Regions from separate parts of the Pseudoduganella sp. GCM10020061 genome, predicted to be linked through region 3. Evidence: predicted binding sites of a transcription regulator. Region 3 holds the regulator's gene; each other region holds the start of a gene.
The links. Region 3 encodes HrcA, which represses chaperone genes, less so after heat shock. Its sites were predicted from a motif close to TTAGCACTCNNNNNNNNNGAGTGCTAA; they were not measured.

Region 1 (4,230 bases), 600 kb from region 3:
TGCAGCTCATCGTCGATGTTTACAATTCCCACACTATGCTCCATATACGTTTCGTATATGAATTATATGCGATCTGGCAAGATCACGCTACGTTGATCCGGCTGCCAAATGAAAAAGGGCAGCCGTAGCTGCCCTTTTTGCCAAGCGCTGGGGACTATCCCTGGAAGGGACAATCCCCGGACTGCATTACATCATGCCGTCCATGCCGCCCATGCCGCCCATGCCACCCATGCCGCCCATGCCGCCGCCGGCTGGCTTCTCTTCAGCCGACTCGGACACCATGCACTCGGTGGTCAGCATCAGGCCTGCGATCGACGCTGCGTTCTGCAGTGCCGAGCGGGTGACCTTGGCTGGATCCAGCACGCCCATTTCGACCATGTCGCCGTAGGTGCCGTTCGATGCGTTGTAGCCGTAGTTGCCCGAACCTGCCAGGACAGCTGCAACCACCACCGATGGCTCTTCGCCGGCGTTCTGCACGATCATGCGCAGCGGCTCTTCCATCGCGCGCAGCACGATCTTGATGCCGGCTTCCTGGTCGACGTTGTCGCCCTTGATGTCGAGGGTCGCGCGGGCGCGCAGCAGTGCCACGCCGCCGCCAGGAACGATGCCTTCTTCCACAGCTGCGCGGGTTGCGTGCAGTGCGTCTTCGACACGTGCCTTCTTCTCTTTCATCTCGACTTCGGTAGCCGCGCCAACCTTGATCACTGCAACGCCGCCGGCCAGCTTGGCCACGCGTTCCTGCAGCTTCTCGCGGTCGTAGTCGGAGGTCGACTCTTCGATCTGTGCACGCACCTGCTTGACGCGCGCTTCGATCGATTCAGCCGCGCCTGCGCCGTCGATGATGATGGTGTTTTCCTTGCCGATCTCGACGCGCTTGGCCTGGCCCAGTTCCTGCAGGGTTGCCTTTTCCAGCGTCAGGCCGACTTCTTCAGCGATCACCTGGCCGCCGGTCAGGACAGCGATGTCCTCCAGCATGGCCTTGCGACGGTCGCCGAAGCCTGGCGCCTTGACTGCGCAGGTCTTCAGGATGCCGCGGATGTTGTTGACCACCAGGGTCGCCAGCGCTTCGCCTTCGATGTCTTCGGCGATGATCAGCAGCGGACGGCCGGCCTTGGCCACTTGCTCCAGCACTGGCAGCAGGTCGCGGATGTTGGCGATCTTCTTGTCGAACAGCAGGATGAACGGGTTTTCCAGGATCGCGACTTGCTTCTCCGGGTTGTTGATGAAGTACGGGGACAGGTAGCCGCGGTCGAACTGCATGCCTTCCACGATTTCCAGCTCGTCGTTCAGCGACTTGCCGTCTTCCACGGTGATGACGCCTTCCTTGCCGACCTTGTCCATCGCTTCAGCGATGCGCTCGCCGATCGACACGTCCGAGTTCGCGGAGATCGCGCCAACCTGGGCGATTTCCTTCGACGTGGTGCATGGCTTGGCGATGGTGCGCAGTTGTTCGACGGTGGCAGCGACTGCCTTGTCGATGCCGCGCTTCAGGTCCATCGGGTTCATGCCTGCGGCAACGTACTTCATGCCTTCGCGGACGATGGCTTGTGCCAGCACGGTCGCGGTGGTGGTGCCGTCGCCGGCGTTGTCGGAGGTCTTGGATGCGACTTCCTTGACCATCTGCGCGCCCATGTTCATGAGCTTGTCCTTGAGTTCGATCTCTTTCGCGACCGACACGCCGTCCTTGGTGACGGTTGGGGAACCGAACGAGCGCTCCAGCACCACGTTGCGGCCCTTAGGACCCAGGGTGACCTTGACCGCGTTGGCCAGGATGTTCACGCCTTCGACCATCTTGTGGCGCGCTGCGTCGCCGAACACTACATCTTTAGCTGCCATGTTTTTATGCTCCGTAAATTCGTGTTGTAGGGGAGTGGCGTTCGATTACTGGTTGACGACTGCCATGATGTCTTCTTCGCGCATCACCAGCAGCTCTTCGCCATCCACCTTGACCGACTGGCCCGAGTATTTGCCGAACAGTACGCGGTCGCCGACTTTGACTTCCAGCGGACGCACTTTGCCGTCTTCGAGGACTTTGCCGTTACCGACGGCCAGCACCTGGCCCTGGTCTGGCTTCTCGGCGGCTGCGTCCGGGATGATCAGGCCGGATGCGGTTTTGGTTTCCTGGTCCAGGCGCTTGACGATCACGCGATCGTGCAACGGGCGAAGGTTCATACAAGACTCCTTGTTCTAACAGTGGGTTGATGGTGTTTCGTATTCGTTATGTCGGGGGTGCTTGTTAGCACTCTCCCTTAGCGAGTGCTAATTATAGGGACGACCCTCAGGCTTTTCAAGACATCAATGTGCGGTGCGGATCAAACAGCCGGGGCGAAACCGTGGTATGGAGGACTTCTGCCGGGGAGCCAGGCGGGGGTATCGCCGGCATGGACAGGCTGTGGCATCGCCGTGTTGTCGTACTTTTAATAGAATTCGCGAGGTCAATTTTTTTCTTGGCATATAATCCCCGCTTCTTTGTAAAACGGTCCAACCGGCATGCCGCATCGGCGGGCCGGCATCTTGATGGTTCCAGATATCATCCCTGACGACGTACGCCGCTTCGTGCTGACGAGCATCCCTTCGGTGCCGCACCTGGAAGCGCTGCTGCTATTGCGCGCGACGCCGGGAGAGTGGCCGTCCGCCAGGGTGGCAGAGCGGCTGTACATCAGCGACAAGGCGGCCGAGAAACTGCTGGCCGACCTGTGCGCATCCGCCATGCTGCACTGCGACGACGACACCTACCGCTATGCGCCGGAATCGACCTTGATGGCCGATACCATCGACAACGTGGCGCGCGCGTACTCGCAGAACCTGGTCGCCATGACCAATCTCATTCATTCCACAGTCGAACGCAAAGCGCACCAGTTTGCGGACGCGTTCAACCTGCGAAAGAAGCCCTGACATGGCACACCTCATCTATACATTGTGTACGCTCACCTCGCTGGCCTGCGCCTGGCTGCTGCTGGCCAGCTACCACCGCACCGGGCACCGCCTGCTGCTGTGGAGCGGCTGGTGCTTCATCGGCCTGACTGTCAACAACATCCTGCTGGTGTGCGACAAGCTGGTGTTCCACCACGTCGATCTGTCGACGCCGCGCCTGGTGGCCGCGCTGGTGTCGCTGCTGCTGCTGTTGTACGGCCTGATCTACGAGAAGGAGTAAGCGCATGAACCAGTTCATTTCCGGCGCGATTTGCATGGGGTCGGCCCTCATCGGGCTGTTCTTCCTGCGCTTCTGGAGCACCACGCGCGACCGATTTTTCCTGTATTTTTCGCTGTCCTTCTTTGTCGAGGCGGCGCACCGGGCCTGGTTCTACTGGGACATCGGTGGACGCGAAGACTCTCCCTATCACTACCTGATCCGCCTGCTGTCGTATGGCCTGATCCTGTGGGCGATCTGGGAGAAAAACCTGCCGCACCGAAAGCAATAAGCGCCTGGCCCGTCTTTACGGCTTGACTCCATTTCCTACCGGGTTCTATAGTTCAGGATGATTTCCGAATTCAAAGATTTATCCGACAAGATCGACCGCCTCGCCGAGTTGACTTTGTCGCTGCGCCGCGAGAACGCGCAACTGCGCCAGGCCAATGTCGCGCTGGGCAACGAGATCGGCCAGCTGCGCCAGTCCAACGAACTGCTCGCCAACGAAAACACCACTTATATGGAACGCCTGGGCCAGGCCCAGCAGCGCGTCGAAGCGCTGCTCGCGGCGATCCCTGCCGGCGACGAGGAAACCGCATCATGATCCAGCTCGACGTGACCATCATGGGCCAGCCCTACCGCCTGGCGTGCAAGGCCGGCGAGGAGAACACGCTGCAGGAAGCGGTCAACTATTTGGACAGCAAAATGACCGCGTTGCGCGACTCGGGCAAGGTCAAGGGCAACGACCGCATCGCCGTCATGGCCGCGCTCTCGATCGCGGCCGAATTCCTGTCGGTGAAGTCGCCGGAAGGCCCGTTTGCCGAGACATCGATCCTCGAAGTCAAGCAAAAACTGCAGGCGATGCACACCGCGTTGGACGCCGCGCTGACGCCGCAAGAAACTTTGTTCTGACGGGCGAAACTGTTTGATGTTGCAGCGCGGAGGGAGTAAGATTCGGTCTACCCTGCGGTGTTCGGGATTAGCCATATATTCCTTGAACCATTCTTCAGCATAGGTCGCGGAAATTTGTTCGGTGGGCGTGAGCGTCGCTAGCCCGATGAACCCGAAACTGGACTAACTGCGACCACCTTGAGCCTCAT
Region 2 (4,230 bases), on a different contig from region 3:
GGTCGGCCTGCTGGAGCGCGCCAAAGCCTATCCGCTCGAGCTGTCCGGCGGTGAACAGCAGCGCGTGTCGATCGCGCGCGCCATCGTCAACCGCCCGCAGATCATCCTGGCCGACGAGCCGACCGCCAACCTGGACCGCGCAGCAGCCGACAAGGTGATCGATGCGCTGCGCGCCTTCCACTCGGTCGGCGTGACCTGCCTGATCTCCACCCACGACGACTACGTGCTGGATAACGCAGCCCGCGTGATCCGACTGAACCAAGGCGCCCTGCAGGGAGGTGCGGCATGAAGAACTGGCTGCGCCAACACTGGTTCGCGATCGGCGCGTCGCTGGTCCACATGCGCAAGTCGCCCGGCGGCTTCCTGTTCAACGTGGTGGTGGTCGCGATCGCGCTTGCACTGCCGTTTACCGGCCTCACGCTGCTGGAAAACGTGCGCCCGATGTCGAGCCAGATGTCGGTCGACCCTGAAATCAGCGTGTTCATGACGCTCGACACCACAGCGGAGCAGGCTCGCGCCCTCGGCCCGCAGTTGCAGACGATCGCCGCGGAACACCGCGGCAGCGTGGTCTTCGTGCCGCGCGAGCAGGCGCTCGACGCGCTCAAGGAAAAGAGCGGCCTGTCCGATGTCCTGACCACCCTGGGCGACAACCCGCTCCCGGACAGCTATGTGGTCAAGCTGAACAGCTTTGCCGGCGCCGGCGAAGCCAATGCGGTGGAAGCGGTGGCCACGAAGATCCGCGCGCTGCCCAACATCGACACCGTGCAGGTGGATTCGGCCTGGGTGAAGCGGCTCGCCGCGCTGCTCGGCATCCTGCGCCTGGCCCTGCTCCTGCTGGCGCTGACGCTGGGCATGGTGGTGGTCGCGGTGGTCTTCAATACGATCCGCCTGCAGGTGCTCACCCAGCGCGACGAGATTGCCGTGTCTAAGCTGCTGGGCGCGACCGACAATTTCATCCACCGTCCGTTCTACTACACGGGCGCCTTCCTCGGCCTGTGCGCCGGTGCGGTCGCCCTGGGCGCAGTCGCGCTCGCGCTGCGCCCCCTGAACAGCGCGATTGCCGAATTTGCCCGCCTGTACGCGTCCGAGTTCCAGCTGGCGCCGCTCGGCCCGGCCAGTATCGCGATCCTGCTGGCCGTCAGCGCCCTGCTCGGCCTTTCCGGCGCCGTGCTCTCGGTGCAGCGCCACCTCGCCCGCCTCAACTGATCCTTAAGCCCGCCTTCAGCAATGCTCCAGATAATGGGCTTGCTGGACGGCGGGGCGAGGCAGCGTGCGTCATCGCACAGAGGTCATGCCGGCCTCCGTTTAGGATATTTCCTAAGCCGTGCGCACTACTATCGATTTCCCCGCCGTAATTTAGATCCTCTATCCGGCCGAACTTGACCAGGTCTTAGCACTCCTCCCCGAAGAGTGCTAATATATGATTCAACGAAAGAAATTTCTGTGCATTTCAGCAACGCGCACACCGAACACTGACAAGGAAAACACATGACAATGTCCGCACAAAACGCACTGGTTCCGGCCGGCACTCGTGCCCTGGACCTGGGTTTTTCCGGCAATCTGGGCAACATCGATGCGTACATCTCGGCTGTGAACCGGCTGCCGATGCTGACCCATGAAGAAGAAATCTCGCTGGCCAAGCGCCTGCACGAGAAAAACGACCTGAACGCAGCCCAGCAGCTGGTGCTCTCGCACCTGCGCCTGGTGGTGTCGATCGCGCGCGGCTACCTTGGCTACGGCCTGCCGCATGCGGACCTGATCCAGGAAGGCAACATTGGCCTGATGAAAGCCGTCAAGCGCTTCGACCCGAACCAGGGCGTGCGCCTGGTGTCGTACGCGATGCACTGGATCAAAGCCGAGATGCACGAGTACATCCTCAAGAACTGGCGCCTGGTCAAGGTGGCAACCACGAAGGCACAGCGCAAGCTGTTCTTCAACCTGCGCAGCAACAAGGCGGGCCTGGATGCGATGACGCCGACCCAGATCGACGCCATGGCCAAGATGCTCGACGTGAAGCGCGAAGAAGTCATCGAGATGGAAACGCGCCTGTCGGGCCGCGACATCGCGCTCGAATCGCAGGCCGACGACGAAGAGGACAAGTTCTCGCCGATCGCATACCTGTCGACCGATAACGAAGAGCCGACCAAGGTGCTGGAAGCCGCACAGGTGACGCGCCTGCAATCGGAAGGCCTGGAAACCGCACTGTCCAAGCTCGACCCGCGTTCGCGCCGCATCGTGGAAGCGCGCTGGCTGGCCAACGACGACGGCTCGGGCGCGACGCTGCACTCGCTGGCAGAAGAATTCGGCGTGTCCGCCGAACGCATCCGCCAGATCGAAGCGGCTGCGCTCAAGAAGATGAAAACCGCACTTGTTGCGTACGTCTAAGTATCGTCTCCCGGCGGCGCTGTCATGCGCCGCCGCCCTTCTCCTCGCGGGGTGCGCAACCCCGTGCACGACCATGGTCGAACCCGGCCGTTACAGCCTGACCCAGGGCGTTCCCGTTCAAGTATCGCCAGACGCGCGCATCACGCTGCTCGCGGTCGATGACAGCCGCTGTCCGGAAGGCGTGCAATGCATCTGGGCCGGCCGCATCGCTTACCAGCTGGAGCTGGCGTCCTGCGGCAAGACCGAGCAGTTCGTCCTCGCGTCGGGTACCCAGCCGCAGGCCGCGTCGCACACGCTCGCAGCTGCCCCGCCAATGCGGATCGCGCTTGCCGGCGAGCCGCCACCACGCGGCCCGGCCAGCGCGCGCCCGGTTGAACGCGTCGACATCGTTATCGGCCCTGACTGATCAGGCAAACCGCGCCACAGGGAACAAGCCCGGCGCGCGCTCCAATGCGCGCCAGCGCATGCGCAGGACGCATGCCGCAGCGATCACGTTCGCCACGACCAGCACGGACCACGAGAGCGGAGCCACGTAGGCGCGCACCGCAAGGAAGGCGCCCAGCAAAGCCCAGGTCAGCGCGAGCAAGCGGAGGAAGGAAACCGATCCCACTTCCAGTGGCTTGAATGCCCTGGTAAAGTCGCGCACCAGCTGGGCGCTCATGACGAGCGAGGCGGACAGCAGTGCGATCAAGCGCAACGCTTCCTCGATCCCATCGAATATGCCCGCATATGCGAGCAGGACGCCCGCCGTCGAGGCGGTCCACCAGAGCAGCCAGCGCATCCACATCGCCGCGACCATCTCGCGCGTGAGCGCCGCGCCGGCCGGAATGCCCGGCGCGAGCCGCAGCACGCCCTGTTCGGCCACCGTTCCGGCAAGCCGCCGTACCATTTGCTGGATCTTCGACAGGCTCATGTGCCACATCGCCGCGATCAACAGCCAGTGGACAAAGAACAGGTATGCCTCCTCCCGCTGCGCATCCGTGAATGCAATCACCAGCAGGACGATCACCGCCGGCACCAGCAAAGGGGCAGTCGACTGCGACCAGTGAGCTGCATCCCCGATCACATGGATTGCCAGCCGGCGCCGCGCGCGGACGGCTTCCTGGAAGTCGCGCCAGTACCGGCCCAGCGACCAACGCATCCACAGGCTGGCGACTCCGCCATTGACCGCCGCTTGCGCGCGCTTCTGCATCGTGTCCGGCCTGCGGTCGCGGGCTGCGATCACAGCGGCGTCCGAGCCGGGGAAATTGCGCTGCAGGCGGCGCCACCAGAACAGGACCGCGGCAAGAAGGATGGCTGCCTGCCCGGCCGGCGCGGTAACCACGCCTGCAAGCTGTTCCGGACCCAACCACTGCACGGCCAGGAAGATGAGCCAGCCCCAAGCAGACAGTATCCCGGCCGATAGGACGAAGAGCAGTCCTGCGATCCATAAAGCGGGCGCCCCCAGCAGCGCGCCTGCGGCAGCGCCGAGCACCAGCGAAATCGACAAGGTGGAACCGATCATGATCCTGCGAATGCCCGCCCGGAGTCCGGGCACCAGCCCGGCGGTGAGCTGCCAATACTGCTCGGAGCAGAAGGCGACAAACGCAACGCCCCACAGAAAGCCGAGCAGCGCGAGGGGAACGGCCGGCAGCAGCAACAGCTTCGCATCCTGCCCCGTTATCGGGGCAAGGCTGAGCAGCCCCAGCATGCCGAGGAGAGCCCATGTGAGCCAGAGCGAACCCTGGCTGCGGCGGTGCAGCACGGCCTGCCGCCAGAGCATCCCCGCCAGCCGCAAGGTCGGGACGGTCCTCATGCGGTCGCCTCCATGAAAAGTTCCTCGAGGTTGACAGGCTCGATGCGCAG
Region 3 (4,230 bases):
GCGCCGCCGTCCGCGACCTTGGTCGGCATCGTGAAGGTGGTCGCGCCCGGTGCAACGTTCAGCTTGTCGGCGCCGTTGATGAGGACCATGCCGGTGCCGGTCAGGCCGGAGATGGTGCCGCCCAGCTGGTACGAATTGGTCACGCAACGGATCTCGACCGATTCGATGCTGTAAGAACCGGTGCGGCCGCGGTTGAAGTGCGGCGTGCACACCGCGCCGTTCGGCTGGGTCTTGATCTGGACGTCGAAGGACTCGTCGTTGTCGAGCCGCTTGTCGAAAACGAATGCCTGTGCGAAGGCCGGGATCGTCTTGGTGTCGCCGTTGCCACGGTTCTCCAGCACCAATCCTTCCTTGGTCAGCCCGGAAATCGAGCCCGCCAGGTACAGGTCGCCGTCACCGCTTCCGCCACAGGCGGCGAGGGCAAGCGCGGCGCAGAAGGCCGCGGCCAGGCGGGAAGGCTGGGTGAAGCTTTTCATAATCTCTCCAAAACGCTACAGATGGCAAATGGTCGTCATTTTAGTTCATTTGCATTCAGAAAAACTGCTTTTGCTGTGACGGCTTGTAACAATGACAGCGCCGGATGGAAGGCGGGCGGCTGCTGCCGGGCGGCGCATTTGATTTTGCCGGCGCACGCCGCTATGCTGGCCGATCCAACCTTCCGCCCGCTCCCATGACTGCTCGCCGACCCTGGCCCAAGGCCATCCTGTTCGACCTCGACGATACGTTGTGGCCGATCGAGCCGGCGATCGCGCAGGCCGAGCAGCGCCTGTACGCCTGGCTGGAAGAGCATGCGCCCGCAGTGGCCCGGCGCCACACCATCGAATCGCTGCGCGCGGCGCGCATGGCATTGCTGGAACGGGAGCCCCATTTCCATCTCAACCTGGCTGAGCTGCGCCGCGCCGGCCTGACCGCGGCGTTCGCCGAGGCGGGCGAAGACCACGCCAAGGTGGAGCTTGCGATGGCGGAGTTCATTGCCGGCCGCAACGCAGTGGTGCCCTATGACGACGTGGCGCAGGGCCTGGACCGCCTGCGCGGGCGCCTGCTGGTGGGCACCATCAGCAACGGCACCGCCGACCTGGAAGCGATCGGACTGTCGCACCACTTCAAAGTGTCGGTGGCCGCGCACCAGCTGGGCTGCCTGAAGCCGGACGCGGCGATCTTCCATGCCGCCTGCCGCGAGCTGGGCGTCGACCCGGCGGACGCCGTCTATGTCGGCAACGATGTGTTGCTCGACGTGCAAGGTGCGCAGCGCGCCGGCATGCGCGCCGTCTGGCTCAACCGCACCGGCAGCCGGGCGCACCTGGAGCACGAGGTGGTGCCGGACGCCATCGTGGCCGATTTCGACGAATTGCTCGACTGGCTGCAACGCGAGCACGACTGATCTGCATCAAACGCCGGGCCGGGTCAATTGCCCATGCACACCATGCTTGCGAGGGTGCATAATATGGCTCATTGAAGCCTCGCAACGCGCAGACCATGCAACTCGACTCCCGTGCCCAAACGCTGCTGAAAGCCCTGGTGGAGCGGTATATCGCCGACGGCCAGCCGGTCGGCTCGCGTGCGCTCTCCAAGATCTCCGGCCTCGACCTGTCGCCGGCGACCATCCGCAACATCATGGCGGATCTGGAAGAGATGGGCTACGTGGCCAGCCCGCATACCTCCGCCGGACGCATCCCGACCCCGCGCGGCTACCGCCTGTTCGTCGACACCCTGCTGACCGTGCAGCACATCGACGAGAATTCGGTGGAGGCGCGCATGCGGCTGCAGCCGCAGCAGCCGCAGCGCGTGATCGCCAACGCGGCGCAGATGCTGTCCTCGCTGTCCCAGTTCGCCGGCGTGGTGATGAGCCCCAAGCGCGAGTCCGCGTTCCAGCAGATCGAATTCCTGCGCCTGTCCGAAAAGCGCATCCTGCTGGTGATCGTGGATCCGCGCGGCGACGTGCAGAACCGCCTGCTGCTCACCGACGTGGACTACACGCCGTCGCAGCTGATCCAGTCGGCCAACTACATCAACCAGAATTTCGCCGGCCTGTCGTTCGACGAAGTGCGCACGCGCCTCGGCCTGGAGCTGCGCCAGCTGCGCGACGACATGGGCCGCCTGATGCAGGCGGCGGTCGAAGCAGGCAGCGAGGCGATGCAGGAACACGCGGACGACATGGTCATCTCCGGCGAGCGCAATCTGCTGTCGGCGCCCGACCTGTCTTCGAACATGGCGTCGCTGCGCCAGATGTTCGACATGTTCGAGCAGAAGACCGGCCTGATGCAGCTGCTGGACGTCTCCAGCAAGGCCTCCGGCGTGCAGATCTTCATTGGCGGCGAATCGCACCTGGTGCCGATGGACGAAATGAGCGTGGTCACCGCCCCGTATGAAATGAACGGCCGCATCGTCGGCACGCTGGGCGTCATCGGCCCGACGCGCATGGCCTACGAGCGCGTCATCCCGATCGTCGACATCACCGCCAAGCTGCTCAGCAACGCCCTCAGCCACGGCTGACCGGGCGCATGCGGAAGGGATGTCCCTGCACGACCCATTCACGTGCACGGATTTGCCGTTGAGGTTTCGTTCAGGTTTCACCGAAGGGATCGTCCGCTTTTACTGCTGACCTGGGCCAGCCGGTACATGGTATTTTTCGTCCATGTACATCACGTCGGGCTGCACATGAAGCTACCTCCCCAGGTTTACCGCCACCTTCAGATTCGCCGCGTCCGGGGAGAACTCGACCGGGACAGTTTTCCGCGGCTGCAGATGTTCCTGCTCGTCGGCCTGACGGGCGGCGCCGGGTTCCTGGCGTCGTACCTGCTGCTGCACGCGGGCCTGGTCCAGATGTGGCTGCGTTACCTTGCCGCGCTGGGCATCGCCTACGTGGTGTTCCTGGGACTGTTGTGGACGTGGCTCCGGACACGGGCCGCGGACTATCTCGATGTCCCGATCGACGTGGTGGCCCATGGCGGTGGCGGCGGCGACGCGCACGCGTGCTACAGCGGGCAGGGCGGGACGTTCGACGGCGGCGGCGCCAGCGGCTCGTATGAGGTGGCGGACGCCAAGGCGTCGTTTATTGCAGGGCAGGGCGCAGGGGCGCCTGAACCCGGCGCTGTCGCGAGCGCCGGCGATGCCGCCCTCGAGGCGGTCACCGAGCCGGAGGCGATACCGTTCGCGGTCATCATCTTCTTTGCAACGCTGCTGTTCTCGTCGCTCTTCATGGTCCATTCGGCGCCGATCCTGTTCGCCGAGCTGGTCGTGGACGGGGTGCTGTCGGCGAGCCTGTATCACAGGCTGCGCGGCCTGCCGCCTTCGCATTGGCTGGAAACGGCGATCGCCCGGACCTGGTGGCCGTTCGTGCTGACGGCGCTGATGCTCGTGGCGGCAGCGCTGTGGATGGAGGGACAGGCGCCCGGCGCACATTCGATTGGCGAGTACCTGCTGCGGGCCAGCCAGGCATCTTGAGGCGGGTAGGGCTTGGTTCGGGCAAGGGCGCCGTCGGCGCCGGTTGGGCTGGCGGAATCGACCATGTGATGGCCGATTCCGCCAAAGGGCAGGTTCCGCCCGCTTAGCCGCGGTGGGGGCAGTTGGTCTTGGTGCAGCTGCCGTAGATGGCCAGGGCGTGCTCGGCGATGCTGAAGCCGCGCTCCTTGGCGATGGCCTGCTGGCGCAATTCGATCTGCTCGTCGTAGAACTCTTCCACACGGCCGCAATCGACGCACACCAGGTGGTCGTGGTGCGAGCCGGCGTTCAGCTCGAAGATCGCCTTGCCGGTTTCGAAGTGGTTGCGGTGCAGCAGGCCCGCCTGCTCGAACTGGGTCAGCACGCGGTACACGGTCGCCAGGCCCACATCCATATTTTCCGACAGCAGGATCTTGTAGACGTCTTCGGCCGTGAGGTGGCGCACCTCGCTGTTCTGGAAGATTTCGAGGATCTTCAGGCGCGGGAGAGTCGCTTTAAGGCCACTCGCCTTGAGGTCTGTTGGGCTGGAGCTCATGTTTTTCTCGCTTTGTTGCATAGTGCATTATCATATAGTGTTTTAAGTCTTTTAGCACTTTGGCTCACTGATTCGAGGTTCAACCTATGCGCGTTCCTGCAGTCGTAACAACCCGTTCCATCTCCCGCGCATCCGCGCTCGCGCTGGCCCTGTTCGTGCTCGCCGGCTGCGCTTCGCAGAAGGGCGTGCTGAAGGACGGCGTAGCCGTGTCGACGCCAGCCCAGTCGCAGGCCGACGCCAATGCTGCCCAGTCG

Region 1: groES (co-chaperone GroES) is a predicted target of HrcA. The motif match lies at 2,237-2,263, and genes of this name have one in related genera.
Region 2: rpoH (RNA polymerase sigma factor RpoH) is a predicted target of HrcA. The motif match lies at 1,391-1,417, and genes of this name have one in related genera.

Annotation. Positions count from the first base shown of each region.
Region 1 is NZ_JBHUJS010000003.1:245,260-249,489, reverse strand. It holds gene ACFSQR_RS08620 (ParD-like family protein) at 1-32, opposite strand, end outside; gene groL (chaperonin GroEL) at 187-1,836, opposite strand; gene groES (co-chaperone GroES) at 1,882-2,172, opposite strand; gene ACFSQR_RS08605 (hypothetical protein) at 2,518-2,895, shown strand; gene ACFSQR_RS08600 (DUF5985 family protein) at 2,897-3,154, shown strand; gene ACFSQR_RS08595 (DUF5985 family protein) at 3,159-3,422, shown strand; gene ACFSQR_RS08590 (hypothetical protein) at 3,480-3,734, shown strand; gene ACFSQR_RS08585 (cell division protein ZapA) at 3,731-4,042, shown strand; RNA gene ssrS (6S RNA) at 4,089-4,230, shown strand, end outside.
Region 2 is NZ_JBHUJS010000010.1:176,692-180,921, reverse strand. It holds gene ACFSQR_RS13930 (cell division ATP-binding protein FtsE) at 1-289, shown strand, start outside; gene ftsX (permease-like cell division protein FtsX) at 286-1,206, shown strand; gene rpoH (RNA polymerase sigma factor RpoH) at 1,495-2,385, shown strand; gene ACFSQR_RS13915 (hypothetical protein) at 2,459-2,791, shown strand; gene ACFSQR_RS13910 (hypothetical protein) at 2,792-4,180, opposite strand; gene ACFSQR_RS13905 (ABC transporter ATP-binding protein) at 4,177-4,230, opposite strand, start outside.
Region 3 is NZ_JBHUJS010000003.1:842,666-846,895, reverse strand. It holds gene ACFSQR_RS11230 (hypothetical protein) at 1-476, opposite strand, end outside; gene ACFSQR_RS11225 (HAD family hydrolase) at 671-1,381, shown strand; gene hrcA (heat-inducible transcriptional repressor HrcA) at 1,477-2,493, shown strand; gene ACFSQR_RS11215 (hypothetical protein) at 2,659-3,444, shown strand; gene fur (ferric iron uptake transcriptional regulator) at 3,548-3,976, opposite strand; gene ACFSQR_RS11205 (outer membrane protein assembly factor BamE) at 4,063-4,230, shown strand, end outside.